2 regions of the Devosia sp. J2-20 genome follow, and region 1 is predicted to be linked to the other one. Evidence: riboswitches for the same ligand, from Rfam matches in the RefSeq annotation. Region 1 holds a riboswitch; the other holds the start of a gene.
The links. Region 1 has a riboswitch for thiamine pyrophosphate ahead of AC0L37_RS09365 (YkoF family thiamine/hydroxymethylpyrimidine-binding protein). Riboswitches for the same ligand answer to the same signal wherever they lie in the genome.
Positions count from the first base shown of each region.

Region 1 (14,345 bases):
CCAGCGATCAATGGCCGCGGCGCCCATGTCAGGGAGATAGCCCTCTGCCTGCTGCACATAGGCGGTTTCGAGCGACAATCCGTTGGTACGGAAGGCATCGAGAAAGCCGTCACGCCGACGCCGGATCGTGCTGCGGCCTTCCCATGTGAGGTGCAGGATGTTGCGATGGCCCTGCTCGATCAGCCAGTTGGTGGCGTATCGTGCACCGAAGCGATTGCCGGGTGTGACACTGTCGATCTGCATTTCATGGTCTTCACCATTCATCAGCACGGCGGGGATGCCAGAACGGGCAATGTCGTGCAGCAGATCGGCGCGGTCCTCGTTGAGCAGCAGGATACCGTCCACAGCGGCCGCCCGCGCCTGTTCGACCAGCCGCGCGCCGCTGACCGATGGCTTGTCCACCTCCATAGGGATCACACGGATCGACCGACGCTCGCATTCGCGCATCAGTGTGCTGAGCAAAGTCCAGGAATAGTAGTTGTGCTCGTTATGGGGCAGCGTATCGCTGGGCACCGCCAGCATGATGGTGCGCAGAACCGCGATGGTCGCCTTGTCGCGGCGTTTGGCGAGATAACCCAGTGCGCCAGCTGCCTCAATGACGCGGTTGCGAACTTCCTCTGATATCGGCGCGGTGCCATTGAGCACATGGGACACCGTCGAAACAGCAACATCGGCGCTGTCGGCGATGTCCTTGATGCCGACTTTTCTGCCCGGTTCTCGCTTCACACCGTCCCCAATCGTCCCTACTGCGCCATGCAGCTGTTTTCCGTCACTCTGCGGTCTGGCGCAAGTCGTGGCAGCACACCGGGCTTCTCAAAGTGTCACTGACTGATCTTCTGCCACCATTGGCCAACCGTGTCTGCGTCGAGCCGGGTGGCGGGGTGGCCCGGTCCGCTAAGATAATGCGCAAGCGCATTGCGAAATGCGCGGGCAACCGGTCGGGTGTCCAGATCATCGACCAGATCAGGCGCACACAGGAACAGGCGCCCCGCTCCGATGCGCGCCTCGGCCAGTAGCAAGAGATCGCGATTGGTGTTCCAGTCGTCGATCACCCGGACGATTGGCGCGAAATCGATCCCGGCCACGTCGAAGGCGCGACGGTGGAATGTCATCTCCCACCAATGCCAGTCGGTGTGAGACTGTGTGGGAAAGTCACGGAAGACCGGATGGGTGTTTTCGATCAGCAGACCCAGTGTGTGCGGTTCCTGTCCGTCGGTCCACAGCGTATTCCAGAAGGCCGCCGTATGGCCCATGACCGCGTTGGGCTTGAGGGTGTCTGGTGATGGTGCCAGCACCATGGTCTCGCCGGCGCTGATGCGCGCCAGCGCAGCCGCGTCGAGGCTTGTCACGATTGGCAGGTCGGGCACGGCTGCGGCGGGAGGCATGACCCAGAGCGACCAGCGATTGCGGTATTGGGTACCTGTCAGACTGACGACCAGTTCGTAACGGGCGGAAGTGGGCAAATCTGCAGTGGCGATGGTGATTTCGCCCAGTGTATGCAGGGCGCCAGCGGTGATATCTGCGGCGGTGATCAGCCCCATGCGCAAGGTTTGCCCGTCCTCGGCCCTGAGGGACCAGTTCAGTTCTGCGCTGGGCAGATCATGGGGGCCGAACTGCGCCAGTTGCAGCCTAGCGACAAAATCTTCGCCCTGGGTCACGACAAAGCGGGTGGCGCGGAGGAGCGGGACGATGGGGGCGCAGAACTCCCGGAATCGGGCCGGCGTGACATAGCGCTTTTCATCCCAGAAGGCGTCAACGACGCCAACCAGTGCGGTGCCCTGCCCCGGAAAATCCTGCAGCCCGAGCAGTTGAACGCCAGCCAATCCGTCGGTGCGCAGCGCCGCTTCCACTTCTTCCTTGTAGAGCTGGGTCTGCAGCGCGCCGCTGGCCATCAGGTAATCTTTTGCCAATGGCAACAAGCCCTTGGCGGCCAAGTCTTCGCGCACGCGCTCGAAATTGCGTGCTTCGAGGACGCCGGTGTATTTGTCGATTTCGGTCAGATCAGGGAAGACGCACCACTGGCCAATCTCGTGGCTGACCAGCGGTTGCGGGATGCTGTCGCGCCATTCGGACCAGTCGGTCATGGTCTCGAGCGGACGGGCGTTGAGGCGGCCGTCGAGATTTTCGCCCCAGCGCTGATTGCGCGGCTCGGGCTTGGTCAGATAGTCGGCGCGTTCGACCGTGGGCCAACCGGAGCCACCGGTGTAAATCCTTCTATTGTCTCGTGATTTCCAGCCGGCGATGAAGCGTTCGAGGAAGGCGTGGGTGCCAGCGCCGTTCACTTCATTGCCGACGCAGAACATGACAAAGCTGGGGTGATTACCGTAGTCGCGCATGATGCGTTCGGCTTCGGCGTGGATGTAGCGGTCCAACGCGGGATCGGCGCCTAGCACCGGCCAGACCGGGGTCTCGACATGGAGCAGCATGCCCATCTCGTCGGCGACCTCAAAGGCTGCTTCGGGTGGGCACCAAGAATGATAGCGGATGTGGTTGAGGCCGTAAGCCTTTGCGGTTTCAAAGACTTTTCTCCAGCCGGCTGTGTCGGTGGGCGGGTATCCGGTGAGTGGAAAGATGGCGCAATCAAGCGTGCCGCGCAGGAAAACCGGGCGGCCGTTGAGCGTCAGGCTGCGGCCTGCGCGGGCGAATTCGCGAATGCCGAAGCGGGTTTGGCGGCGGTCGAGTTCGATGCCATCGCGTTTCCAGATGACCGTGGCGGTGTGCAGGACCGGGTTGAATTCATCCCAGAGGGCAGCGGTTTCGGGCAGCGAAAACGCCACCGATCTGGTGGTGAAACCGCTCGAAACTGTCAGCAGACTGTTGGCATTGAGCGTCACAGTTTGCCCGCTCAGGGCGATTTCGACCAAGAGTTCGTCGCGATGCTCACCGGAGAAGAAAGTGGGCCAGCGATTGTCGGCGTCAAAGGCATCGAGTTCGATGTCGATGGTGATGTCACGACTAAGCGCATGAACGTCCAGACGGGCGATCGAGGCGCGGGCCGCTTCGATGCGCAGATAGCCAACGACCCCATTCCAGTTGGTCTGGGTGTGCTCGGTGGTTGAATGGGCCACGGCGCCCATCAGGGCACTATCGCGAATGATCGCCTCGCCCACGGCCTCAAAGCGCTCATTGTCGATCATCATGACCAGGCTGTGCTCGCCGGGGGCGAGTTTGCCGATCAGCATGCGAACAGCGGTCGACAGGCTCTCATCGCGCCCCAGCTTGTAGCCATCGAGCCAGACATTGACCTCGCCGTGCGGACGCTCGAGCGCCAGATGATAGAAATGATCGTCGCAACCTTCTGGCACGGTAAAGCTGCGGGCGTACCAGGCCTTGCCGACATAGGGATGACGGCGGCTGAGATGGGCCATGGTGCCACCAGTGGTCAGCGGCGTCTTTTGCGCCTCATCGACACTGCCGGGCAAAGCGATGGTGTCGTCCAGCGCCTTGGCAAACCAGCATTCGCGTTCACCCCTATTGTCGGGATCCAGAGCAAATGACCATTGGCCTTGAAGGGGAATGGAAAACAGCATGGTAGTCCCTGACTGGTCGTGACGGTGTTTCGGACGCCGGCACTGACTCAACACGTCCACGCCCATCCAGCTTAATAATCTGATGTTTGAACGCAGTGTCAACCCGAGATAGCGCCTTGACCAAGCCCATAGGCGCCTCATAATGTTTAATCATCTGATGTATGAGGCTGGTCACGTGAAGATAACTGCCATCAAGACCCGCGTGGTCAATGCCGAGATGCGCAATTGGGTTTTTGTGAAGGTCGAGACCGACGAGCCGGGCCTGTTTGGCTGGGGCGAGGCCACGCTGGAATGGAAAACCCGTGCGGTGGTCGGCGCGATCGAGGATCTGGCGCCGCTGCTGATCGGCCGCGATCCGCGCGATATCGAGCAGGCCTATCGGGCCATGACCAAGCAGAGCTTCTGGCGGCTGGGTGCTATCGGCATGAGTGCGGTATCGGGGATCGAGCTGGCGCTGTGGGACATTCTGGGCAAGCATCTGAATGTGCCAGTCTGGCGCCTGCTGGGTGGCAAGGTGCGCGACAAGGTTGGGGTCTATACCCATCTGGGGATGGGCGACATGCGCGCGGTTTACGAGACCAACGATGTTGAACCATTGGTGGAGCGCGCACGCGAAGTGGTCGACTTTGGCTACAAGGCATTCAAGGCCGTGTTCATTCCCTATACCCATTATCACGCGCCGCTGCCCGAGGTGGACAAGGTGGCCCGCATGATGCAGGCGATGCGCGAAGCGGTTGGCGACAGCATCGAGATCATGGTGGATTTCCATGGCCGCCCCGCGTCAGCGGGTGCAGCGCTGGCCTATATCGAGGCGCTGGCGCCCGGCCGCCCGATGTTTGTCGAAGAACCGGTCCCGCCCGGCGATTTTGCCAATCTGGCCAAGCTGGCAGGCCGTAGTTCGGTGCCACTGGCTACCGGCGAGCGGCTGATTGAGCGGACCGAGTTCGACGCGCTGTTCGCCAGCCAGGCCATCGACATTGTGCAACCCGATATCTGCCATTGCGGCGGGTTGATGGAAGCCAAGAAAATTGCCGCGCGGGCCGAAGCCCTGGGCATCGGGGTGGCACCACACAATCCGCTGGGGCCGATTGCCGGTGTCGCGGCGCTGCACTTTGCGGTGTCGACACCCAATCACGTCATTCAGGAAGAAATGGTTGGGGCTGTGCCTTGGTATTTCGACGTCGTGCAGGGACCGATCAAGCGGGTGGATGGCTATTGGCAAGTGCCCGAGGCACCGGGCCTGGGGATCACGGTTGACGAAGATGCCTGCGCCAAGCATCCGTTTGTGCAGGAGGTGATGCACACCCAGAACGCCGTGCTCGCCGATGGCACGCTGGTGGACTGGTAGATCATGCGCCTGAAAGACAAGATAGCAATCATCACCGGCGCGGGGCGCGGCATTGGCGCGGCCATCGCCGAGGCCTTTGTGCGCGAAGGTGCCGAGGTGGTGATTGCCGAACAGGACGCCGAAACCGGCAGCGCTACGGCCACCCGGCTGGGCGCCTGGTTCGTGCCGACCGATGTAACCGATCAGAGGTCGGTGGATCTGCTGGTCGCCGCCGTGGTGGCCAAGTATGGCCGCATCGACATTCTGGTCAATAATGCCGGGATCAACGTCTTTCACGAACCGCTGGAAACCAGCGACGCGGAATGGGCGCGCTGCATGGCGGTGGATCTCGAGGGGGTCTGGCGCCTGTGCCGGGCCGTACTACCCACAATGCTCGCCAATCAGGCTGGCAGCATCGTCAACATCTCCTCCTCGCACAGTACCAGCATCATTCCGGGCAGCTTCCCCTACCCCGTGGCCAAGCATGGTTTGCTGGGTCTGACGCGGGCGCTGGGGATCGAATATGCCGCTCGCAATATACGGGTAAACGCGATTGCGCCGGGCTATATCGAGACGCAGTTGGCGATTGACTACTGGGCCAGCTTCCCCGATCCGGCGGCCGAACGGCAGCGCACCTATGATCTGCATCCGCCCAAGCGCATCGGCACGCCCGAGGAAGTCGCCATGACGGCGGTGTTTCTGGCGAGCGACGAAGCCCCCTTCATCAATGCCACCTCGATTGCCATCGATGGCGGACGCTCGGTGCTCTATCATGAGTAGCGCGCCATGACGGACGACCCACTGGCGCGAACACTGGTGAAGCCGCGCGTGCATCGGCACGTGGTCAAGACGCTGGCGCAGCGCCTGCTTGGCGGTGCATTCCAGCCCGGCGACGTGTTGCCGCCCGAGCCCGATATGTGCGCTGATTTCAAGGTGAGCCGCAGCGCCGTGCGTGAAGCGATCAAGGTGCTCGACAGCAAGGGCATGGTGACCACCAGACCGCGTATCGGCACGGTCGTCCGGTCGCGCCATGAGTGGAACCTGCTTGATCCGGATCTGCTGGCCTGGTCGATCGAATTGCAGCCCAGCGCCGAACTTGTGCTCAGCCTGATCGAAGCGCGTCAAGTGATCGAGCCGGCCGCGGCACGCTTTGCGGCCCTGCGCGCCACCGCAGCAGATCTGGCGCCAATGGAAGATGCCTTTGCCCGCATGAGCAAGGCCAAGCAGAGCCTGGACTTCAGCACCTTCAATCAGGCCGACATCGATTTTCACACCGCCTTGCTACGGGCCAGTGGCAATATCGTGTTCCAGCAGTTGTCCAACACCATTGGGGCTGCACTGGCCTATTCGTTCCGGTTGACCGTGGAGCGGGCCCGTGAGCCCGGCGCGTCCCTGGCCAATCATGGCGAAGTGATCGAGCGTATCCGCCATCGCGACAGCGAAGGCGCTTATGCCTCAATGGCCCGCCTGCTCAATATTGCCATTGTCGATCTGGGCCTGAGCGGCATGCAGGACAATAGCCGCCAGCTTTGACCCAGACTATCTGGTGCGCGCACCCTCGGCCCATTTGAGGATATCGCTGGACGACATGGCGCCCGAAACACGGGCCACTTCCTTGCCATCTTCAAACAGCAGCATGGTGGGAATGCCGCGAATGGCCAGACGCGTGGACAGCTCCGGGGCTTCATCGGAATTGAGTTTGAGGAACCGCATGCCCGGTTCGGCCTTGCGGGCGGCTTCGGCAAATTGCGGGCTCATGACCCGGCACGGGCCGCACCAGGGCGCCCAGACATCGACCAGCACGGGAATGTCGGTCTTGGCGATCTGGCGTTCGAGCTTGCTGGCCGACATGTCTGCCGGGGTGCCATCAAACAGCGCGGTTGCGCACTTGCCGCACTTGCCGGCGGCGGCATTCTTGTCGGTGGAGACGCGGTTGATCGCACCGCAGGCGGTGCAGACTACGTGACTGGATTGGCTCATGGCGTTTGGTCCTGAAGGCGTGGGTTGAGGCTAGCTGACCACTTGCATGCGCACCAGCTTGGCCGCGAGCAGCAGCCAGGGCACGCCATGAAGCGCCATGTCGAAAATGTCCATTGGCCTGGTCAGCGTGCCGTTGAACAGCATGCGTATCTTTTCGACCAGATGAGGCTCTGGCAGGAAGGGCGCCAGACCCAGTGTCAGCGCCAGCAGGATCAAGGGAGTGAGCGGCAGGCTGTCGAGCCAGTCCATGGTGCACCTCAGTGTTTACTTATATTAGCACTATCTAATGTATATTGCTGCGCGGTGCAAGGGATGGCGTTGGCGAGAATGCGATGCTCTTGCCATCACGGATCGAGGCATGAAAATCCGCAAGACGCCCGAAATTGGCCAAGCCATAGCCAGACACCAGCGGGGCGGGTGCACTAGAGTGCGCGCAATCTAGGAATATGGAGTTTCGAGCATGCGTTTTGCACTGTTTGCCGCCGCTGCGGTTTTGAGCGTTGCCAGCATGGCAACATCCGTCCAGGCCGAGCGCCTTACCGATGCGCCGCTGGTTGATGCAAACTGGCTGGAAGAGCATCTGGGCAATGAAAGCCTGGTCGTGTTGGACGTGCGCAATCCCGTTGAGAACGTACAGCCTTACGACACCGCACATATCCCCGGCGCCATCTCGGCACCGTATGGCAGCGCTGGCTGGCGCAATGAAATCCAGGGCATTCCCGGCCAGTTCCCCGGCGTGGAAGCCACCTCGGCCCTGATCAGCAGCCTGGGCATCAGCAATGACGACCACGTCGTCATCGTGCCGAATGGCGACAATTCGTCGGAATTCGGTGGCGCGACCCGCGTGTACTGGACGTTCAAGGTTCTCGGCCATGACGCCGTGTCGATCCTGGATGGCGGCGCCCGCGCCTGGGATGCCGCCGGCGGCGAAGTGACCGACGTTGCCACCGTGCTCGAGCCCACCACCTTCAACGCTGATTTCCAGCAGCATCTGCTGGCCACCACGGCAGACGTGGAAGCGGCTATCGCCAACGGCACCAAGCTGGTCGACGGTCGTCCGGTCGCGCAGTATCGGGGCGAGAACAAGAGCCCGGTTGCCCGCGTTGCCGGCACCATTCCCGGTGCAGTCAATATCGACAATGGCCAGCTCTATGACGCTGACGGCGCCTCCTATGTGAGTGCCGAGACGGTCGCCCAGCTCGCTTCAGGCGTTGGCCTCGGCGCTGATGAAGCCAACATCGCCTTCTGCAATACCGGTCACTGGGCTTCGGTTGTCTGGTTCGGTCTGTCCGAAGTGCAGGGTAACAAGAACACCCGCATGTATGACGGCTCGCTGGCCGAGTGGACTGCCGATGAATCGCGCCCGGTTGCCAACGGCATCTAATCGCGACTTGCCCTGAACGATACCAACAATGTCCAGAGCTCCGGTTCTGGACATTGTGCGTTTGGGCCTCCATTAGTCGAATAGGTTTTCCAAGGGGGCGTGCGCGCCATGAGTCAGATTTCTGCAACCAGTCCGGGCCCTGCACCGGCCGCCGCCGGCCTGAACGTCGACAAGGGCGTCGTGCTCGTCGTGGCGTTGGCCATGGTGATTGCCGCACAGGTTATCGGCCAGCTGATTGATCCCCGTCAGTCGCTGCTGTTCCTGATTGGCGGCCTGCTGGGCGCCACGCTGTATCATGCCTCGTTCGGGTTCACCGGCGGCTGGCGCCGCATGGTGGTGGAACGCCGTGGCCGGGCCATGCGCGCCCAGATGCTGATGATCGGTGTTACCGCAATCGCCTTCCTGCCCCTGTTGGCCATGGGCAATGTTTTCGGCCAGCCGCTGGTCGGCGCGACAGCGCCGGTCGGTGTTTCGGTGCTGGTCGGCGCGGCGATGTTTGGTCTGGGCATGCAACTGGGCGGCGGCTGTGGCTCGGGCACGCTGTTCACGGTGGGCGGCGGCAGCGCCCGCATGCTGGTGACGCTGCTATTCTTCATCATCGGGGCGGTCGCCGGCACGGCACACCTGCCCTATTGGCTGACCTTGCCCTCACTGCCCCCCACCAGTCTGGGAACGGTGCTGGGCGTGCCCGGCGGCATTGCAGTGACACTGATCGCCCTGGCGGCAGTGGCAGGGGTGACTGCGCTGGTTGAACGCGCCCAGCACGGGAGCCTGGAAGCGGCACCGCGTCCGGCGCGCAAGGGGCTTGAACGCCTGCTGCATGGTCCCTGGCCACTGGTTGGCGCCGGGCTGGCGCTGGCGGGGCTGAATCTGGCGACCCTGGTGGTGGCTGGTCATCCGTGGTCGATCACCTATGGCTTTGGCCTGTGGGGCGCCAAGATTGCCCAGGCGGTCGGCGTGCCGGTCGCCAGCTGGGAATTCTGGACCTGGCCTGCGCAGGCGCAGGCGCTCAACGATTCGGTGCTGGCCGACACCACTTCGGTGATGAATTTCGGCATCATTCTGGGCGCCGCGCTGGCGGCAGGGCTGGCCGGCAAGTTCGCCCCCAAGGTCGCAGTACCCCTGCTCTCGCTGGTGGCGGCTGCGCTGGGCGGCCTGCTGATGGGCTATGGCGCCCGGCTGTCGTTTGGCTGCAATATCGGCGCGCTGTTCTCGGGCATTGCCTCGGGCAGCCTGCATGGCTGGTTGTGGTTCGCTGCCGCTTTTGCGGGTAGCTTTGCCGGCGTGTTTGCACGCCCCCTCTTTGGTATGGACGGGTTCAAACGCTCATGAGCAATCGCAATACACTTCTGTTCGGCGCGGCACTGGTCGCGGCCACTGGCGCCGTTGCGGCAGATCACGTGGCTCATCGCGTGGCGGCACCGGCGGCCATAGCCGCAGCAGCGCAGAGTGCGGCGCCCTGCTCGGCAGCACCTTGCTCGGCTGCTCCGTGTTCCGCGGCACCATGTTCCGCGGCACCATGTTCCGCAGCCCCAGCGGCATCGCCGTGCTCGGCCGCGGCACCCTGCTCTGCGGCACCGGCGGCTGCGCCCTGTTCGGCAGCGCCCGCAGCGGCACCCTGTTCAGCAGCAAGCCCTTGTGCGGCCGTAGCACCGTGTTCGGCAGCACCGGCACCTGCGGCGGCGCCGTGTGCAGCAGCGGCGCCTTGCGCGGCGGCCGGGCAGTAGGCGGCGCGCATGGACGCGTTGCGCCGGGCAGCTCAGGAAGCGGTGTTCTGCGAAACCATTCTCGCCAAGTCCGGCGACAATGTTCTGCTCGACACGCTGCGCGGCGCGGCGCCCGTGACCTGGACCCATTACCCTCCCGGTGACGTGTTTGATCGTGAGAGTGGTGCGCAGTGGTATTATCACTGCCACGACACGGCTTCGGACGCGGGCGAGCATGGGCATTTTCACTGCTTCATCCGCCCGGCGGGCAGTGAGGGGCCCATTCACCATCTGGTCGCTGTGGGGGTGGATGCCTATGGCACGGCGATCCGGCTGTTTACGGTCAATCAGTGGGTGGTCGATGATGTGTGGGCCGATGCGGACGCCACCATTGCGCTGCTGGAGCGGTTCGACATGCAGATGGCGCGGCCGTCCTATCTGGTCAATCGCTGGCTGACGGCGATTGTGGGCTTGTACCACGACGAAATTGCGGCTCTGATCACCCAACGTGATGCCGTGCTTGGCGCACACACGCCGCCTGAAGGGACACAAACCCTGCAGGACCGGTCGCTTGAGGTGGTTTCCGAATGCGCGATCGATCTGAAGGCGCGCGCCGCCGAGCTTGGTATATAAGTCCGTTCTGACCCAAGCCGGGTCCGCCAGTGGAGATCTGCGTGACCCGTTCGCCGCCCAGCCACGCCACCCCTCTGCAACGCGCGCTGAGCCCGCAGGTGATCCGCAAATCCCTGCTGGTTGCTTTTATCGTGGGCTCGGTGCTCAATCTGATCAATCAGGGCGATGCCATGATGAGCGGTCAGGGCGTCAGCGTCTTCAAGATCGTGCTGACCTATTGCGTGCCGTTTCTGGTGTCGACCTATGGCGCCTGGAGCATGGCCCGGCTGATCAAGCCGGACGCGGACTGACCCAAGGAACGCTTGGGTCATCGGGGCGTTGGGTTAGCAGCGTCAACAAACAAGGATTTTCGAGCCATGGATCACTCCCAGCATACTCCCCTGAGCAGTCACGAACTGACTCCAGAGACACTGCAGGGCGCGACAATTTACGGCGCCGATGACGAATCTGTGGGCCATGTCTCGCATCTGCATGGCAGTGGCGCGGCCTGTCAGGTGATTGTGGATGTCGGTGGCTTTCTGGGACTGGGTGCCAAGCACGTTGTAGTTGGGCTGGGACAGCTGGAATTCATGCGCGACGAAAACGGCAAGGTGCATGCAGTAACCGGCTGGACCAAGGATCAGCTCAAATCCATGCCTGAGCACGAGGACTAAGCGTAGCCATCAGGTTACGCTTTACATTTATGACTGAAGCCGGGCATCGCGCCGGCATTTGATCCGGATCAAGGCAAGTGCCTGCGGCAAGGCTAAGATGCCCCCATTCGCCATGGGAGATCTGAGATGGAAATTCGCAATATCGTAGTCGGCCTGACCATCGATGCGGTCGATGCGGATCTGGTCGCACTCGCTGTTGATCTGGCGCGGCACCACAAGGCCAGCCTGACCGGCTTTGTCGCCGCTCAGCCGCCCGTTGTGGCCAGCATGGGCGCCGGCGACGTGGCAGGCGTGCTCTATACAGAGCAGCTCAACGAGATCGAGGCCTCGATCAAGGATGTGCGCGACAAATTCAAGGCGCAGGTGCCGGCCAGCATCAAGGCAGACTTTGCCGGGCGCGTGCAACAACCCGCGATCGGGTTGATCGATGTGGCCCGCAAGGCGGATTTGATCATCATCGGCTCGGCTGGTGAGGCCCGTGATGATGGCTTCCGCAGTATTGATATTGGCGAGGTACTGCTCGGTGCCGGACGCCCGGTTCTACTGGTGGCGCAAGGCGCAAGCAAGCTCAAGGCCGACAAGATCGTTGTCGCCTGGAAGGATACCAAGGAAGCGCGTCGGGCTATCGTGGATGCTCTGCCGCTGCTCAAGGCCGCCAGCGACGTGCAGGTCGTGGTGATCGACGAAGGCAATCTGGGGCCGGAGCGCGAAAGCATGCTGGATGCCGTTGCCTGGCTGGAGAGCCATGAGGTCAAGGTACGCGGCGACGTGCTGCCTGATGAGGACGGGGCTGCGAACGCGATCACCAAGGCAGCGAAAACAGCTGGCGCGGACCTGATCGTCAGTGGCGCCTACGGCCATAGCCGGCTGCGGGAATGGCTCGTTGGCGGGGTGACGCGGGACCTTCTGGCCACACCCGGGATCCATCGTTTCCTGTCCAACTAGACTCTGCCGATTCTGACTGCTGTGGCTTTTTCCACAGCAGCACCAGCCGTTTAGAAACCCTCTTGCGTTTGCCATCGAAATCGGATTGTCTGCTCGCCATCCACAGGGGTGCTCCGTATAGCCGGGGCTGAGACGCGGGCGACATGCCTGTAAACCCTTCAAGCTGATCTGGGTAATACCAGCGGAGCGAGGCGGGCTATGTATTTCGGCGCACAAATTTCCCTATACCCCATGACCGACAATTTCGTCGGCGTGATCATGAGCGCATTGGGCGCGCTCGATCCCTATCGTGAGCAGTTGCGCATCGAGACCGACGATCTCTCGACGCTATTGGTGGGCCCGCCCGAGGCGGTGATCCCGGCGATGCGCGACATGTTCGTGGCAGCGGCCAAGTCCGGTGTGCATTGCACGCTGTCCGCCACTATTTCGCGCGGTTGTCCGGGCGAGCCCCATGACAGCCGTTGCGATTCACCGCAGCTTGATGGGCCGGTTGCGCCGCTTGCGGAACGGCAGGCCCATGCGCTGCAGGCGGTGCTGCAGGCGCCCGATCTGGCCTGTGAGATCGCCGCGCAGTTCTCGCTCTATGTGATGGGCACTGACGATCACATGGATGAAATCTACGGCTGCATCGACTTCCTCAAGCAGTCCGGCGTGCTGGATCGACCCAAGAACTTCTGCACCCGACTGGGGGGCGATGCCGGGGCAGTGTTCGCCGCGCTGGAGGCCGCGATCTGCAGCTTCGGGCCGCCGCAGGGTCACGTGACGATTGACCTGACAGCCTCGGCCAACAGTCCGACGCCGCGCTAAGCCGGTTCCGTTCTGTCTGCGCCATAGCGCGCCTCCATCAGGATCAGTCATGTCCAAAAACGCAGAATTTGCGCGCGCCCTGGGCCGCGTTGCCCCAGCCGTTATCTCGGTGGGCGCCATCATCATGGCTTGGGAGCTTTACGCCCAGTTTGCCGATATCGCGCCGACGACGCTGCCGCCGCCTTCGCGTGTGGTAACCCAGGCGGTGCAGCATCGTCAGGCGCTGTGGGACAATACCGTGCCCACTCTGACTGCAACGCTGGCGGGGTTCGCCTGCTCACTGCTGGCCGCCTTTGTGTTCTCGGTGCTGATCGACTTCTTCGAGCCGCTGCGCCGGGCGCTGTTTCCGGTGTTCATCATCAGCCAGACCCTGCCGCTGGTGGCGATCGCGCCGCTGATCGTGCTGTGGTTCGGCTTCGGTCTGGCGCCCAAGATCATGCTGGTGGCGCTGGTCACCTTCTTTCCGATGCTGGTAGCGCTGGTTCAGGGCTATGCTGCCACTGACCGAGACATCACCGCGCTGCTGGCCTCGATGGGTGCGGGGCGGGGCCGCATCTTCGTGCTGGCGCGGCTGCCGACGGCCCTGCCTTATTTCTTCGCCGGGCTGCGCATCTCGATCACCTATGCGGTGGTGGGCGCCATCTTTGCCGAATATGCCGGGGCCGCCAGAGGGCTGGGCATCTACATCCTGAATTCCAAGAACAATTTCCGGCCCGATCTGGTGCTGGCTGCGGTGCTGGTCAGCGCCAGCCTGACGCTGATGCTGTTCGGGGTGACGGTGCTGATCCAGCGCCTCGCCATGCCCTGGGCGCGGTTGAACCAAGGGGCAAAACCATGAGCGCGCCACGCCTGGAACTGCGCGGTATCGCCAAGCGCTTTGATGGGCTGGCAGTGCTGGACGAGATTTCACTGCATGTCCGCAAGGGTGAGTTCGTCTCCATTCTGGGGCCGTCAGGGGCCGGCAAGTCGACCATTTTCAAACTGCTGACCGGGGGTCTGGCACCCGATGCCGGCAGCGTCGCCTTTGACGGCGCGCCGCTATTGGCAGAGCGGCGCCCCTTCGCTTTCATGCCCCAGCATGACGCGCTGATGCCGTGGCGGCGGATCATCGACAACACCACGCTGGGCCTGGAAGTCCAGGGCATGTCGCGTAGCGCAGCGCGTGAGCGGGTGATGACGCTGTTTCCCGAATTTGGCCTGGCCGGGTTCGAGCAGCATTGGCCCGCCCAGCTTTCGGGCGGCATGCGGCAACGCGCGGCACTACTGCGCACAGTTGTGCAGGAACGCGACATGCTGCTGCTCGATGAACCCTTTGGCGCGCTGGACGCGCTGACCCGTGCGGGTATGCAGCGTTGGCTGCAGACCATGTGGGAGCGCCAC
Region 1 is NZ_CM147870.1:1,912,017-1,926,361, forward strand. Features, by position in the region: gene AC0L37_RS09295 (LacI family DNA-binding transcriptional regulator) at 1-726, opposite strand, end outside; gene AC0L37_RS09300 (glycoside hydrolase family 2 protein) at 822-3,530, opposite strand; gene dgoD (galactonate dehydratase) at 3,673-4,878, shown strand; gene AC0L37_RS09310 (SDR family oxidoreductase) at 4,882-5,637, shown strand; gene AC0L37_RS09315 (FadR/GntR family transcriptional regulator) at 5,644-6,390, shown strand; gene trxC (thioredoxin TrxC) at 6,397-6,837, opposite strand; gene AC0L37_RS09325 (hypothetical protein) at 6,868-7,086, opposite strand; gene AC0L37_RS09330 (sulfurtransferase) at 7,298-8,221, shown strand; gene AC0L37_RS09335 (YeeE/YedE family protein) at 8,330-9,553, shown strand; gene AC0L37_RS09340 (hypothetical protein) at 9,627-9,959, opposite strand; gene AC0L37_RS09345 (DUF6969 family protein) at 9,958-10,560, shown strand; gene nrtS (nitrate/nitrite transporter NrtS) at 10,602-10,850, shown strand; gene AC0L37_RS09355 (PRC-barrel domain-containing protein) at 10,917-11,213, shown strand; gene AC0L37_RS09360 (universal stress protein) at 11,340-12,158, shown strand; TPP riboswitch at 12,253-12,366, shown strand; gene AC0L37_RS09365 (YkoF family thiamine/hydroxymethylpyrimidine-binding protein) at 12,357-12,965, shown strand; gene AC0L37_RS09370 (ABC transporter permease) at 13,015-13,803, shown strand; gene AC0L37_RS09375 (ABC transporter ATP-binding protein) at 13,800-14,345, shown strand, end outside.

Region 2 (14,345 bases), 1.4 Mb from region 1:
CACGGCAGAGCACGCCATTGCCATGTTGATGGCGCTGGCCCGCCAGCTGCCCGAGGCTGACGCTTCGACCCGTGCCGGCAAGTGGGAAAAGAACCGCTTCATGGGCGTGGAAGTGACCAGCAAGACGCTGGGTCTGATCGGCGCGGGCAATATCGGCTCGATCGTGGCCGATCGCGCGCAGGGGCTGAAGATGAAGGTTGTGGCTTTCGACCCGTTCCTGACGCCAGAGCGTGCGCAAGAAATCGGCGTCGAAAAGGTCGAGCTCGATGAATTGCTGGGCCGCGCCGATTTCATCACGCTGCACACGCCACTGATCGACGCGACACGCAACATCATCGACGCCGCTGCCCTGGCCAAGACCAAGAAGGGTGTTCGCATCGTCAATTGCGCCCGTGGTGGTCTGATCGACGAAGCTGCGCTCTACGAGGCTCTGAAATCCGGCCAGGTGGCTGGTGCTGCACTGGATGTGTTCCTGGAAGAACCCGCCACCGCCAATCCGCTGTTCGAACTGCCCAACGTCATCTGCACCCCGCATCTGGGTGCATCGACCGGCGAAGCGCAGGAAAATGTCGCGCTGCAGGTGGCCGAACAGATCTCGGCCTATCTCAATGCGGGCGAAATCACCAATGCGCTGAACTTCCCGTCGATCTCGGCCGAGGAAGCGCCGCGCCTGACGCCATTCATCAAGCTTGCTGAAGTGCTGGGTTCGTTCGCCGGTCAGCTCACCGAAACGGCCATCAAGGGCATCAAGATCGAGTTCGAAGGTGACGTTGCCAGCATGAATACCCGCCCCATGGTGGCCTCGGCCGTCTATGGCGTGATGCGCCCGATGATGCCGGATGTGAACATGGTGTCGGCACCGCAGATCGCCAAGGATCGCGGTATCGGCGTTGAAGTGGTGACCCGCGAACAGCAGGGCGCCTACGAGAACTATATTCGCCTCACCGTCGTGACCGAGCGTCAGGAACGGGCTGTGGCCGGTACGGTCTTCGCCAGCGGCAAGCCACGCGTCATTCAGGTCAAGAACATCAATATGGAAGCCGAACTGACGCCGTCGATGCTCTATGTGACCAATGAGGACAAGCCGGGCCATATCGGCCGTATGGGCACGTTGCTGGGCACGCTTGGCATCAACATCGCCAACTTCAATCTGGGGCGCGCCGAACAGGGCTCCGATGCGATTGCGCTGCTGTCGATCGATGGTCAGTTGACCGAAGCGCAGCTGGCAGAGATCGCCTCGCTCGAAGGCGTCAAGCAGGCCAAGGCACTGCGTTTCTAGACGATCGTTTTCATACCAAGTTCCAAGGGTCGGCGCTCAGGCGCCGGCCCCTTTTTATGCGCGCATGCGCCGGGCGGCCCATTCGGCCATGGCGATGCCGCCGATGATGATGGCTGCGGCAATATAGTGATACACCTCCAGGCGTTCGCCCAGAATGATTACCGAGCCCAGCGTGCCGAACACCGGGATCAGATTATGGCTGGGCGCAGCGCGATTGGCACCGACCAGCTCGACGCCGCGCGCGTAAAACACCTGGCTGAACATGGATGGGAAAACCATCACATAGGCCATGACCGCCCAGACCTTGGGCGAGGCCTGTGGTATGGTGGCGAAGGCGCCCAGACCGCTGCCAAAGAGCTGCAACATGACCAGTGCGGTAATCGCTGCACCGGCAAAGGCCACCGCCATAAAGCTCATAATGTGCACTTTGGGCCGGAAGCGCAGGGCGAGCGTGTAGCTGGTATAGGTGAGGCAGGCCAGGATGATGAACCCGTCGCCGACATTGACGTCGAGCGTCAGGATGCGACTGAGATCGCCATGGGTAGCGGTCAAAGCAACGCCGGTTATGGCAATGAGCACGCCGATAATCTGCAGCAGGGTGGCGCGCACCCGAAAGATGATGAAATTGGCGGCCAGGATCAGCATGGGCAATGATCCCTGCTCGATCGAGGAGTTGACCGCGGTCGTTGTGGTCAGGCCGATATAGAGAAACCCGTTGAAAATCGCATAGCCAACGGCGCCATAGGTCATCAGCAGCAGCCAGTTGCGGCGTAGTACCGGCATGTCATCATGCAGGAAGCGCCAGGCGAAGGGCAGGATGAACAATGTGGCGCCGACGCAGCGGCTGGCGAGCAGCAGGAAAGGGTCCATCTCGCCCACCACCATCTTGGCGGCCACAACATTTCCGCCCCAAAACATCGGGGCCAGAATCAGCATCAGATAGGGCTGGTCGAGCAGTCGGGCGGAAATGCCGCGATTTTGGTGTTCTAGCGGCTTTGTCATCGTGGCTCGGGTGATGTAAGGACAATCGGACTTAGCAGTTATTCGACCACGTTGAAACTTCAACAAAAGGTGGTCGGGGGGACAGACGTCCAAATTGGGGAAGGGGCGACATTCGTGTCGAGCCCTTTGTGTCGCGCCTATCCTGGAGATGGAATTCAATGGCTAATGTGGTTGTCGTCGGCTCGCAGTGGGGCGACGAGGGCAAGGGCAAGATCGTGGACTGGCTCAGCGAGCGTGCCGATGTCGTGGTGCGCTATCAGGGCGGTCACAATGCCGGCCATACGCTGGTCATTGACGGGGTGAGCTACAAGCTCGCACTGCTGCCGTCCGGTCTGGTGCAGGGCAAGCTCTCGGTTATCGGTAATGGTGTGGTTGTTGATCCCCACCACTTCGTCAACGAGCTGGAACGGCTGCGTGCCCAGGGGGTCAACATCACCCCCGAGTTGCTGCGCATCGCGGACAATGCGCCGTTGATCCTGTCGCTGCATCGCGAACTCGATGCGATCCGCGAAGATTCAAATTCGGGTCTGAAGATTGGTACCACCAAGCGTGGCATTGGTCCGGCCTATGAAGACAAGGTTGGCCGTCGTGCCATCCGTCTGGTTGATCTGAGCGAGCCGGACACGCTGATGATCAAGATCGAGCGGCTGCTCACGCATCATAATGCCTTGCGGCGTGGCATGGGGCTGGTCGAGATCGAAGCCCAGAAGATCTATGACGAACTGACAGCCGTTGCCGCCGACATCCTGCCCTTCATGGATCAGGTGTGGAAGGTGCTCGACGACAAGCGCAAGGCAGGTGACCGCATTCTGTTTGAAGGCGCTCAGGGCGCTCTGCTCGACAATGATCACGGCACCTATCCGTTCGTGACCTCGTCCAACACTGTTGCCGGTCAGGCTGCTGCCGGTTCGGGCCTGGGCCCTACAGCCATCGGCTATGTGCTGGGCATCACCAAGGCCTATACGACCCGTGTTGGTGAAGGGCCGTTCCCGTGCGAACTCGACGACGAAGTTGGCAAGCATCTGGCGGTCGTTGGTCGCGAGGTTGGCGTCAACACCGGTCGCCCGCGTCGCTGTGGCTGGTTTGATGCGGTGCTGGTGCGTCAGACGGTCAAGACATCGGGGATTACCGGTATCGCGCTGACCAAACTGGACGTGCTGGATGGTCTCAAAGAGATCAAGGTCTGTGTCGGCTATGAGCTGGATGGATCACGGATCGATTACTTGCCTGCCTCAATGGGAGCACAAGCGCGCGTTAAGCCAATCTACGAGACACTGGAAGGCTGGTCGGAGACGACAGCAGGGGCGCGTAGCTGGGCTGAATTGCCCGCTCAGGCCATCAAATATGTCCGGTTTATCGAAGAGCAGATTGGCACGCCGGTGGCGATGCTGTCGACGAGCCCGGAGCGGCTGGATACCATCTTGGTGGTTGACCCGTTCCAAGACTGATATTTTTTGTTACAAGACGTCGCTGACATCGTGAGTATCAAGTAACCAATGGCGGACTACAAAGAGCTGTTGCGCCGGGCCATCTCGGCACTGCCGGAGAACAACGGGGCTGCACGGCGTGCGGTCTACGAGAAGGCGCGTTCGGCCCTGGTTGGCCAATTGCGCGCTATTTCTCCGCCATTGCCGGCGCGCGATATTACCCAACATCGCTTGCAGCTCGAAGACTGTATCCGTCTGGTTGAACAGGAAGCCAGCGAGGCCGTTATCACGCTGGGACGCGAGGGAGCCCCGCGCCCCGGGCCTTTGAGCCGAAACCTGTCGCCCCCAAAGCGCCTGAACCCAAGCCCGACGAACCAGAAGCTGTTACGTCCGAAGCGCCTGCGGACGTCGCTGAACAAGACGTTGGCGAACCTGTTCCGAGCGAGACCAAGGCGCCGGCCAAGCCAGCAGAAAATGCGCCGAAGTCGACAGCTGGCATGTCGATCGAAGAGATCATTGCCGAGGCTGCGGCGACCGGCGGCACCTCCATGATCCAGGTGCCGACTGTCGCCAAACAGCCCGCCAAAGGCGAATCACCGGTCCTGCCGCAACGCACGGAACCGCCGCGCAGTGCGCCACTTGCGCCGGTCTCCAACATCAGACCGCTCGAAACACCGAGTAAATCTGTGGGAAACGACACGCGTCGTGAACCCACGCCCGTTGCCGCCAATTCCGGCGCAGATCCCGTGCGCGCCAGCACGCGGGTGGAGCCCTCTCTCGGCGGCTCGGGGGCGGCCCTGCGCCAACAGACAGAGCCTACGGCATCAGTGGCTGTTGAGCCGGCGCTGTCGAGTGTTCGCGAAGTTGAACTTGAGGCCGTCGAGCCCGATACCAGCGAAGCGGAAGGCGCGATCGAGCGCGCCATCGAAACGCTTGATCGTGAAGCGCGCGGCGAGACCACCGATGACGCACCAGAATCTGCTCAGGACGTTGCCGAGCGCATGTTTGCTGCGCCCGGTGGCGACGTGGACAAGGCCGATGATAGTGGCTTTGTCTCTGCGCCCACGACAGCGCGAGCGGGTTCGGGGCTGACCATTTTCCTGATCGTGTTTGCCGTCTTGCTGGTGGGCGTCGGCGGCGCCGGCTTCTGGGCGTGGCGCGAGGGGTATGTCGATCTCGACCAGATGTTCGGTCAGGCCCAGCCTGGCGTTACCGAGACTGCCGAGGTCACGACGCCAACAACGCCAACGCTGGATCCGGTTCAGCCGAGCGAAACCACGGATCCCGTGGCCGCACCCGGCAATACCGCCACGGTCCCCGACGAAGGACCTGCTACCACGCTGGAGGGGCTGGAAGCGGATGACCGTCTGGAGCCAACGCCGCAGGCTGTGGTGCCGTCCGGTACCGAGACCGCATTGCCAGCGCTGGATGGTTCTGAGGGCAAGAGCGAAGAGCGGCTTCCCGGACAGGATGCCAGCACACTGGCCGCCAATGATCCTAGCGCTTCAGTTGATCCTGCTGTGCTCGCCGGTAGCCAGTCACTGCTGCTTGAAGCCAGTGCCAATGGTACAACCGGTGCAGTTCCCTTCTCGGGCACTGTGGAATGGCGCGAAGGCGTTGATGAGCTTGGGCTTCCCACGTTGATTGGCCATGCGAGCATTCCGGCGCGCAATCTTGGCGTCGATGTTACGATCCGCAAGAATTCCGATCCGAGCCTGCCCGCCAGCCATCTGATGGAAGTGGATTTTCAGGTCACCGACACGTTCATCGGCGGCACGGTAGCCAATCTGCCCGGTGTGTTGCTCAAGGACGAAGAACTGGTGCCCGGCACGCCACTGGTTGGTGCATCGGCACGAGTGGTGGGGAACTCGTTCCTGTTCGCGCTCAGTGCGTCGCCAGACGACACCGCCACCAACACCAATTTGCTGGAAAACCGCAAATGGATGGATCTGGCCGTGGTTTATGGCACGGGCCGCAATGCGATCATCACGCTCGAAAAGGATGATGCGGCGCAGACCTTGTTCGACAAGGTGTTCGGCGCCTGGGCAGAGTAGCCGGGCGCTAGCCCGGCTGCAGTCGACCATCGATCAACTGATAGCGCCGGCTTGCCAGCGCCTCGACGTCGTCAGCGTGATGGCTGACCAGAACAGTGTGCCAGCGATGGCGCAGCGTCAGGGTCCGCACCAGATCGCGGATGGTGACGCGCGTATCATCATCGAGCGCGGAAAAAGGTTCATCGAGCAATAGCACGGGGCGGTCGCGCAACAGCGTGCGCGCCAGCGCCACGCGCTGCTTCTGGCCGCCCGAAAGCGTGCTGGCGATCTGCTTTTCGAACCCCTCCAGCCCCACTTCGTCGAGTGCTTGGGCAACGCGCTTGTCAGCGTCGGCCCGCGTTGTGCTGGCGGGCAGGCCGAGGCGGACATTCTTGTCTGTCCGCAGATGCTCGAACAGGCTTTCTGACTGCAGCAACAGGGATACCGGCCGTTCCTCAGGCAAAAGGGGCAGCAAGTCCACGTCATCGAGATCGATGCGTCCTGCGATGGGGTGCAGGAAGCCAGCCAGCAGATCCAGCAGGGTGGACTTCCCCGAGCCGCTGGCGCCCGAGATCGCGGTGATCTCCCCGGGGGCTGCGTCAAAGCTGAAGTTGTAGGGAACAGCCTGGCCCGGATGGGCGAAGGCCAGGGCGTCAACGCGCAGCATTGGCGATCCTTTCGAAGAGCTTGGGCAGGCCGACAAAGGCCACTATGGTGCCAATCAGCAGGATAGCGGCAATCGCGGCGGCATCATTGCTGCGATAGGCGCCCAGTGCCCGGAACATCATCAGCGGCAAGGTCTGGAAATCCTGAGTACCGAACAGGGCGATGACGCCAAGATCGCCGAGCGAAAAACAAAACGCCAGCGCGAGCATCACGCCAATATCCTTACCCAGCAAAGGATATTCCACGGCAATGAATTGCCGCCAACCTGACAGACCAAGGGTGCGTACGAGCTTGCCGCGGGTGCGGGCGATGGCTTCGAGCGGTGGGCCCAGAGTGGCCATGGCGAAGGGCAACGCCAGCAGGCTGTTGGCCAGGATGACCACGGCTGGCGCTGCCGTGGCCGGGGCTATGCCGAGCGAGCGGACTAGCAGGAAAAAGCCCAGCGAGAGCACAATCGCGGGGACGGCGAGATAGGCAAAGGCGGGCATGCCCAGCAGCGTGCGCATCAGCCCATTGGCCGTGGCGGCGCGTCCCAGTGCCAGTCCCAGCGCCAACCCCAGCGTCAGCACTGCCGACGCGATGCCGATCGTGAAGCTGCTCAGCGTCGCCCACCAGAAGGCGCGTTGTGTCAGCACGCGACCCAGTCCGGTGGTCAGGCCGTCGGAAAGCACTGCCGCGAGTGGCAAGACGAAGCCGATGGTGCAGATCAAAAGCACGATGGCCTGCAGCCAGCGCGCCGTCGTGCCATCGCGCCATGAAGGGGCCGCTGACGGCCCGAAACTGGTGGGGATCGGGGTCAGCGCTGCTGCCATCAGAATGACACCCGAACAGACCGCGATCTGGGTCAGGGCCAGACGCACAGCGCCCACCAGATCGAAATCGAGCCGGACCGCGGAATAGATGGCCACTTCCAGGGTCTGATTGGCCGGGCCCCCGCCAAGCAGCAGCACGATGGGAAAGCTGGTGAAGGCGAGCAGGAAGATGATGGCCGCCAGCCCCGGTACCGTGCTGCGCATGGCGGGCCAGTCGAGAATGGTAAAGCGTTGCCAGGCGGTCAGGGCAAGGGATTGCCCGGTCTTTAGCTTGCCAACGGGAATGGCATCGAGCCGCGCCAGCATGATGCGGGCGGCAAAGGCGCCATCAAGGATAACGTGGGCCAACAATATGCCCGATAAGCCGAAGGCGGGATTGCCCAATGGAAATCCAAACAGGGCCAGACTGGTCTGATTGATCCAGCCATTGCGCCCCCAGACGGCCAATAGGCCGAAGGCGACGACCATGCCGGGCGTTACGATGGCGGAGGCGAACAGGCCCACCAACAGATCGCGGCCGGGAAAGCGCAGGCGGTTAAGGGCCCAGGCCAGTGCCATGCCCACGCTGATCGAGAGCAGCGTGGTCAGCCCGGCCTGAATGGAGGTCATGCGCAAAAGATGGGGAATGTCGATGCGCGATGCGGTGCCCTCGCTGCCGGTGGTGGCAGCGAGGATTGCCCATAGGACCAGGGCGATAAGGCTCACAATGGCCAATGCCAGGGCGATCGCAATGGCGATGCGGGCGGGGCGATTGGGCAAGGTGAGCATGGTTTTGGCCTAACGCCTACTGCACAGCACTGAGCATTTCGTCGATCCAGGCCTTGGAGTCGGCGGCAATCTCGGCGTCCGTCACCGTCAACGTCTTTTCGGGCTGAGGCAGGGTGGCGAAGGTGGGCTCAAGCTGATCGCCCAGATCGATGACGGGTAGCATCCAGTTAGTGGTTGGGATGATTTTCTGCGCATCGGGCGAAGTCAGGTAGTCGAGGAACTGGCGGGCCAGTTCCTGCTGCTCGGAGGATTTGAGAATGCCAGCTACTTCGGTCTGGGCCAGGTGGCCTTCGCTGAACAGGGCTGCATGCACGGTGTCGTCGCCCTCGGCGATGATGTGATAGGCGGGGGAGGTGGTGTAGCTGAGCGCCATGTCAGCTTCGCCCTGCAGGAACAGGTTGTAGCTCTCACTCCACTCGCGCGTGACGCTGAGAATGTGGGGCTTCAGGCCTGCCCAGATTTCGGGCGCGCGATCGCCATAAGCAGCGCGGATCCACATGACCAGACCCAGGCCTGGCGTGGCGGAGCGGGGGTCCTGCACGGCGATCTTGAAGTCGTCAGGCAGCGCAATCAGTTCTTCGAACGAGGTGGGCGGCGTGGCCACGGTGTCGGTGTCATAGACAAAGGCAAAGTGCGCATAATCGAAAGGCACGAACTGCGCGTCCGTCCAGGCCTGGGGCAGGTTCAGCCCGCTCATATCGAGCCCGTGATCGGCAAACAGGCCGGTGTCGCGCGCTTCCCCGGCGATGGCGGTATCGAGGCCCACGATGATATCGGCCTGGGTGGTGTCGCCTTCGAGCTGGACGCGGCGCAGCGTGCCGATCGAGCTGTCGGCGGCAATCCATTCAACGGTGCAGCCGCCGCAGATGGCTTCAAAGCCTTGCTTGAGCACAGGGCCCGGGCCCCAGTCGGCGGCGAAGCCGTCATAGGTATAGATCTTGAGGGTCGGCGCGTCCTGGGCCGAAACGGGGGCTGCGAACAGTCCGAAAAGGACCGCAGCAACGATGCAGGTGGATTTGACCATGGGTCATCCCTTCGTCGATTGCGGTCATGAAAGAAGGGGATGTATGTCAATGGCGGGACGTCAAGAGATGTCCTTGCCATCTCGAACTTCCTCCGCCAGCATGACCTGGTTCAGGTTCAATGGGTAACTCTCAGCTCCGGAAATTCCAGAACACCCCAGCGAGACGCCCCACACTTAATGAGAGCGTTGTGACAGTGCAAGAGACTTCCGTGCATCCCGCGGACGCCCAGATTGTTGGCTTTGATCGCCCGATGGCCATTGTTGGCGGCGGTGCCGTTGATCTGGTGCTGCTGCGCGAACTGGCGGGGCGAAATGTGGCTCTGGTCGGCGCTGATGGCGGCGGCGATGCCATTGATGCAGCCGGACTGGTGCCCGAACTGATCGTCGGTGATCTCGATTCCCTGCGTGATCGTGCGGGCTGGGAGCGCCGCACACAGGTCATCCACATCCCTGAACAGATCACCACCGATTTTCAAAAGGCGCTCTATTCAACCCAGGCACCGGTGACGCTAGCCTTGGGCATGACCGGCAAACGGCTGGACCATACATTGGCGGCTCTGAGCGCTGTGCTCAAATATGCCCGGGCACGAAAGATCGTGGTGGTCGACGAGGTAGATGTGGCGCTGGCGGTGGTAGGGCCTGTCGCCTTTGAGGCCGGTGCCAAAGAACGCGTATCGATCCACCCCTTGGTTCCGGTCAGCTTCACGCGGTCAACCGGTTTGCTCTATCCGCTCGACGGACTACGTCTTGAACCGGGTGGACTTGGCGGCACGTCCAATGAAGGTCTGGGCGGGCGGGTCGAGATTGTGCCAGCCGACGATACGCCCTGGCTGCTGATCCTTGGCAAGGAGCGGCTGTGGGATCTGATCAGAGGCTTGCTGGCACCATGAAGCGCCGGGCATAGAAAAGGCCCGCGAGATGCGGGCCTTTTAAGTCGTTCTGGATACCGGGCCTACTGGCCGCGATAGCGCATACGGCCGATCTCGTCATATTCAGACTGTTCGACCTTGAGCTGTTCAGCGGCTTCGCGCTGATGCTCTCGCTGGTCGAGCAGTTCGACCTTTTTGAGGTCTTCGAGCGCTTCCGCCAAAGCGTCCTGCGCGGCCTCGAGTTTGCCCCGCATGTCATTAGCCGAGGCGAGCAGATTGTCCCGTCGGGTCAATGCCGCCTTGGCAAAGGTTGAATAGGCAAAATGGGCGATGTCCGAGATGCCGGTCTTGGTATGCTCGATCTCGATCTGCTGGTCGAGTTCGGACGCCATGCGTTCGAAATCGTTGACCATCATTTCGATCTGCGCAACCTGGCGGCGCTTCTCGTCAACTTGAAATTTTTTGAGCCGGATAAGGCTCTCGCTGCGCGATTTCAAGACTTGTACTCCTTACACACCAAGTCAGTTCCGAGGCCAATACACTGCCCCATCAGTCTGCCGCGCCCGCTTCGGCAATGATTGCTTCGAGCATTTGATAGCCCTGGGCAACCGTTGTCGTTTCTTCCCGGTCCTGGCTTAGAAAAGCCTCCAGAGCCGGATAGATGGCGATCGCGCGGTCCACTTTCGGATCTGACCCTTTCCGGTAAGCCCCCAGCCGGATCAGTTCCTCCATGTCGGAATAAATCGACATGAGCTCTCGCGCCTTGGCCAGAACCGGTCGAAAATCGACCGGCACACACCCTGGCATGGTGCGCGAGATGGACCGGAGCACGTTCACCGCCGGGTATCGTCCCCGTTCGGCAATACCGCGCTCCATCACTATGTGCCCATCGAGAATACCGCGAACGGCGTCGGCAATAGGCTCATTGTGATCATCACCTTCGACTAAAACGGTAAATAGTCCGGTAACAGAACCGGTTGTTGGTGTGCCAGGACCGGCCCTTTCCAACAATCGCGGCAATTCTGTGAACACTGTGGGTGGATAACCCTTTGCCGTGGGTGGCTCGCCAATGGCCAGACCGATTTCGCGCTGGGCCATGGCAAAGCGGGTCAGGCTGTCCATCATACACAGCACGCGCTTGCCCTGATCGCGGAAATACTCCGAAAGGGTCAGGCTCATATAGGCGGCCTGACGGCGCATGAGTGCGGCCTCGTCAGAAGTGGCCACCACCACGACGGCGTTGGCCAGCCCCTCTTCACCCAAATATTCCTGAATGAACTCGTGTACCTCGCGGCCGCGCTCGCCAATCAGGCCGATTACGGCGACGTCGACATTGGTATTGCGCGCCAGCATGGACATCAGCACGGATTTGCCCACGCCAGAACCGGCGAAGATGCCCAGACGCTGCCCCTCACACACAGTAGTAAAGGTATTGAGACAGCGCACACCCAGATCAAGCGGGTCACCGACCCGAACACGGTCATGGGCGAGCAGCGGGTTTTGCCGCAATGGATAGGCGGTGGCACCTCGTGGCAGCGGGCCTTTGCCATCAATGGGTTCGCCATTGGCGTTGATCACCCGGCCCAGCCAGCCATGGGAGGGAAAGGCGGCGCCGTCATTACGCTGAAAAATTGCCTTGCAGCCAAGCCGTACGCCAGAGAGCTGGCCGAAGGGCAGGCAAAGGGCATGGCCATCCTTGAAGCCGATGATCTCGGCGGCCAGGTCATCGCCATCGGTGGTCTCGATCTGGACCCGACCGCCCACGCGCAATTCGCGCACGGGACCAACGATTTCAATGAGCAGGCCCTGCACGGATTTGACGCGGCCATACACCTCGATATCGTCAATCGCCTCGATGGCTGAGATCAAAGCTTTCATCGTTGGTTCAATTTGTCCGGCGTGTTGAAGGCATTAAGGTTTCCGGCCGTCTCGAATCGACAGCATTTACGAATCACAGAGTAACCCATCGTTAAGCAAAAGGCGCTATCACAGGGGTTGGACCGGTCCGTCCGCTGCTTGACGTGTGACCCCGTCCAAACCCCCATACAGCCGCAATTGCGTGAGTCTAAAGAGTCGGTTGCGACGGCTACTTAAACCATTTTCTTAAGAAAAATTGATAAGATTAACCCCTAAATTTCAATAACTTAGACTTAATTGAGAGTAACGGCATTTGCGTATTGCGGAACCGAATTAAACTTTGTTAACTATTTGGACTTAGGGTTCAGTCATATCCAGTAGGGTTGGCGTGGGCAGGCCAGGTCCCACGGTTCCAGCAGGAACGAATGACAAGGGGAATATAATGCGGGTACTCCTCATAGAGGACGACAGCGCTACAGCGCAGAGCATCGAATTGATGCTCAAGTCGGAGAGCTTCAACGTCTACACCACCGACCTCGGTGAAGAAGGCGTCGATCTCGGCAAACTATATGATTATGACATCATCCTTCTCGATCTGAATCTGCCTGACATGAGCGGCTATGAGGTGCTTCGCACCCTGCGCGTCGCCAAGGTGCAGACGCCGATCCTCATCCTTTCCGGTCTTGCCGGTATTGAGGACAAGGTGCGTGGTCTCGGTTTCGGTGCCGATGACTACATGACCAAGCCCTTCCACAAGGACGAGCTCGTGGCCCGCATCCACGCCATCGTTCGGCGTTCCAAGGGTCATGCCCAGTCGGTCATCACGACCGGCGAACTCACGGTCAATCTTGATACCAAGACCGTTGAAGTCCAGACCCAGCGTGTTCACCTGACTGGCAAAGAATACCAGATGCTTGAGCTGCTTTCCCTCCGCAAGGGCACCACGCTCACCAAGGAAATGTTCCTCAACCACCTCTATGGTGGCATGGACGAACCCGAGCTCAAGATTATCGACGTGTTCATCTGCAAGCTGCGCAAGAAGCTCAGCGTGGCCACCGGTGGCAAAAATTACATCGAGACCGTCTGGGGTCGTGGCTATGTGCTGCGCGAGCCAGATGATGCCGAAAACTATTCGGAAAACGTCGCCTAACGTCTCCAGGCGCACTGCAAATCTGGTGAACCCCGTTCGGCATCGTCGAGCGGGGTTCATTGTTTTTTCACTGGTGAGAACGGCTTGCGGTGGCCGTGACTTGCTGGTTTCATCACCAATCATGAACACCGAGAGCGATACCCATCGCGCCATCAACACTGTCTGGAAAATCGAGCGCCCGCGCCTGATAGCGGGGCTCACGCGCGTGGTGCGCGATATTTCGATGGCCGAAGAACTTGCGCAGGATGCGCTGGTGGCCGCGCTGGGGGCATGGCCCGAGACGGGGGTGCCTAACAATCCCGGTGCTTGGCTGATGCAGACGGCGAAACGCCGGGCCATTGACCAATTCCGCCACCGGGCAATGGCGGCCAACAAATTGGCGGAAGTGGCGCATGGGATCGCGGTGGATACACCCGACGCGGTTTCGGTCCTGCACGAAGCGCTGGATGACGATGTCGGCGATGATCTGCTGCGGCTGATGTTCACCGCCTGTCACCCGATCCTGTCGGCGCCGGCGCGGGTTGCGTTGACGCTGCGGCTATTGGGCGGGCTGACTACCCAGGAGATTGCGCGGGCCTTTCTGGTGGCCGAAACCACGATCGGGCAGCGCATTGTGCGCGCCAAGAAGGCGATCGCTGACGCCAATATTGCCTATGAAGTGCCCAGGGGTGCGGCGCGGGAAGCGCGGCTGGGATCGGTGCTGGGCGTGATCTATCTGATCTTCAATGAAGGGTACTCGGCAACGGCGGGGGCGGACTGGATGCGTCCGCAACTGTGCGAAGAGGCAATGCGGCTGGGGCGGGTTCTGGCAAGGCTGATGCCTGAGGAATCCGAGGTGCATGCGCTGGTGGCGCTTATGGAAATCCAGACATCGCGGCTTGGGGCGCGGACCGATGCGGCAGGGGAGCCGATCCTGCTGCTGGATCAGGATCGTTCGCGCTGGGACTGGTTGCTGATCGGGCGTGGGCTTGCGGCGCTTGATCGGGCAGTGGCGCTGGGTGGGGGTGAGCAGCCCTATGCCTTGCAGGCGGCAATAGCGGCCTGTCATGCCCGTGCCCGCAAGGCGGGGGACACGGATTGGTCAAGGATTGCAGCGCTTTACGGCGTGCTGGTGACGACAACGCCATCGGCTGTGATCGAACTGAACCGGGCTGTTGCGGTGTCGATGGCAGAAGGACCTGCGGCAGGGCTGGCGCTGCTCGCGGCAATTGCGGACGATCCCGTGCTCAAGGACTACCACTTATTGTTCAGTGTGCGCGGGGATTTGCTCAGCCGATTGGGGCAGGGGGCGGCGGCGGCCGGGGCGTTTCGGCGGGCGGCCGAGCTGACCCGCAACGGGCGGGAGCGGGCGTATCTGCTGGGTCGGGCCGCGACTGAAGAGGGCCGCTAGGCGGCCTGATCGAGATCGAACTTGGCTTCGAGGATGGCGCGGTTGAACGGCTTCATCATGTAATCGCT
Region 2 is NZ_CM147870.1:530,766-545,110, forward strand. Features, by position in the region: gene serA (phosphoglycerate dehydrogenase) at 1-1,279, shown strand, start outside; gene AC0L37_RS02615 (DMT family transporter) at 1,334-2,281, opposite strand; gene AC0L37_RS02620 (adenylosuccinate synthase) at 2,440-3,729, shown strand; gene AC0L37_RS02625 (hypothetical protein) at 4,206-5,762, shown strand; gene AC0L37_RS02630 (ATP-binding cassette domain-containing protein) at 5,770-6,408, opposite strand; gene AC0L37_RS02635 (ABC transporter permease family protein) at 6,395-7,987, opposite strand; gene thiB (thiamine ABC transporter substrate binding subunit) at 8,004-9,011, opposite strand; TPP riboswitch at 9,080-9,179, opposite strand; gene AC0L37_RS02645 (thiamine diphosphokinase) at 9,221-9,901, shown strand; gene fliJ (flagellar export protein FliJ) at 9,964-10,377, opposite strand; gene fliI (flagellar protein export ATPase FliI) at 10,430-11,758, opposite strand; gene ctrA (response regulator transcription factor CtrA) at 12,180-12,887, shown strand; gene AC0L37_RS02665 (RNA polymerase sigma factor) at 13,009-14,277, shown strand; gene AC0L37_RS02670 (response regulator) at 14,274-14,345, opposite strand, start outside.
Region 2: another riboswitch for thiamine pyrophosphate. It lies ahead of thiB (thiamine ABC transporter substrate binding subunit); the one in region 1 lies ahead of AC0L37_RS09365 (YkoF family thiamine/hydroxymethylpyrimidine-binding protein).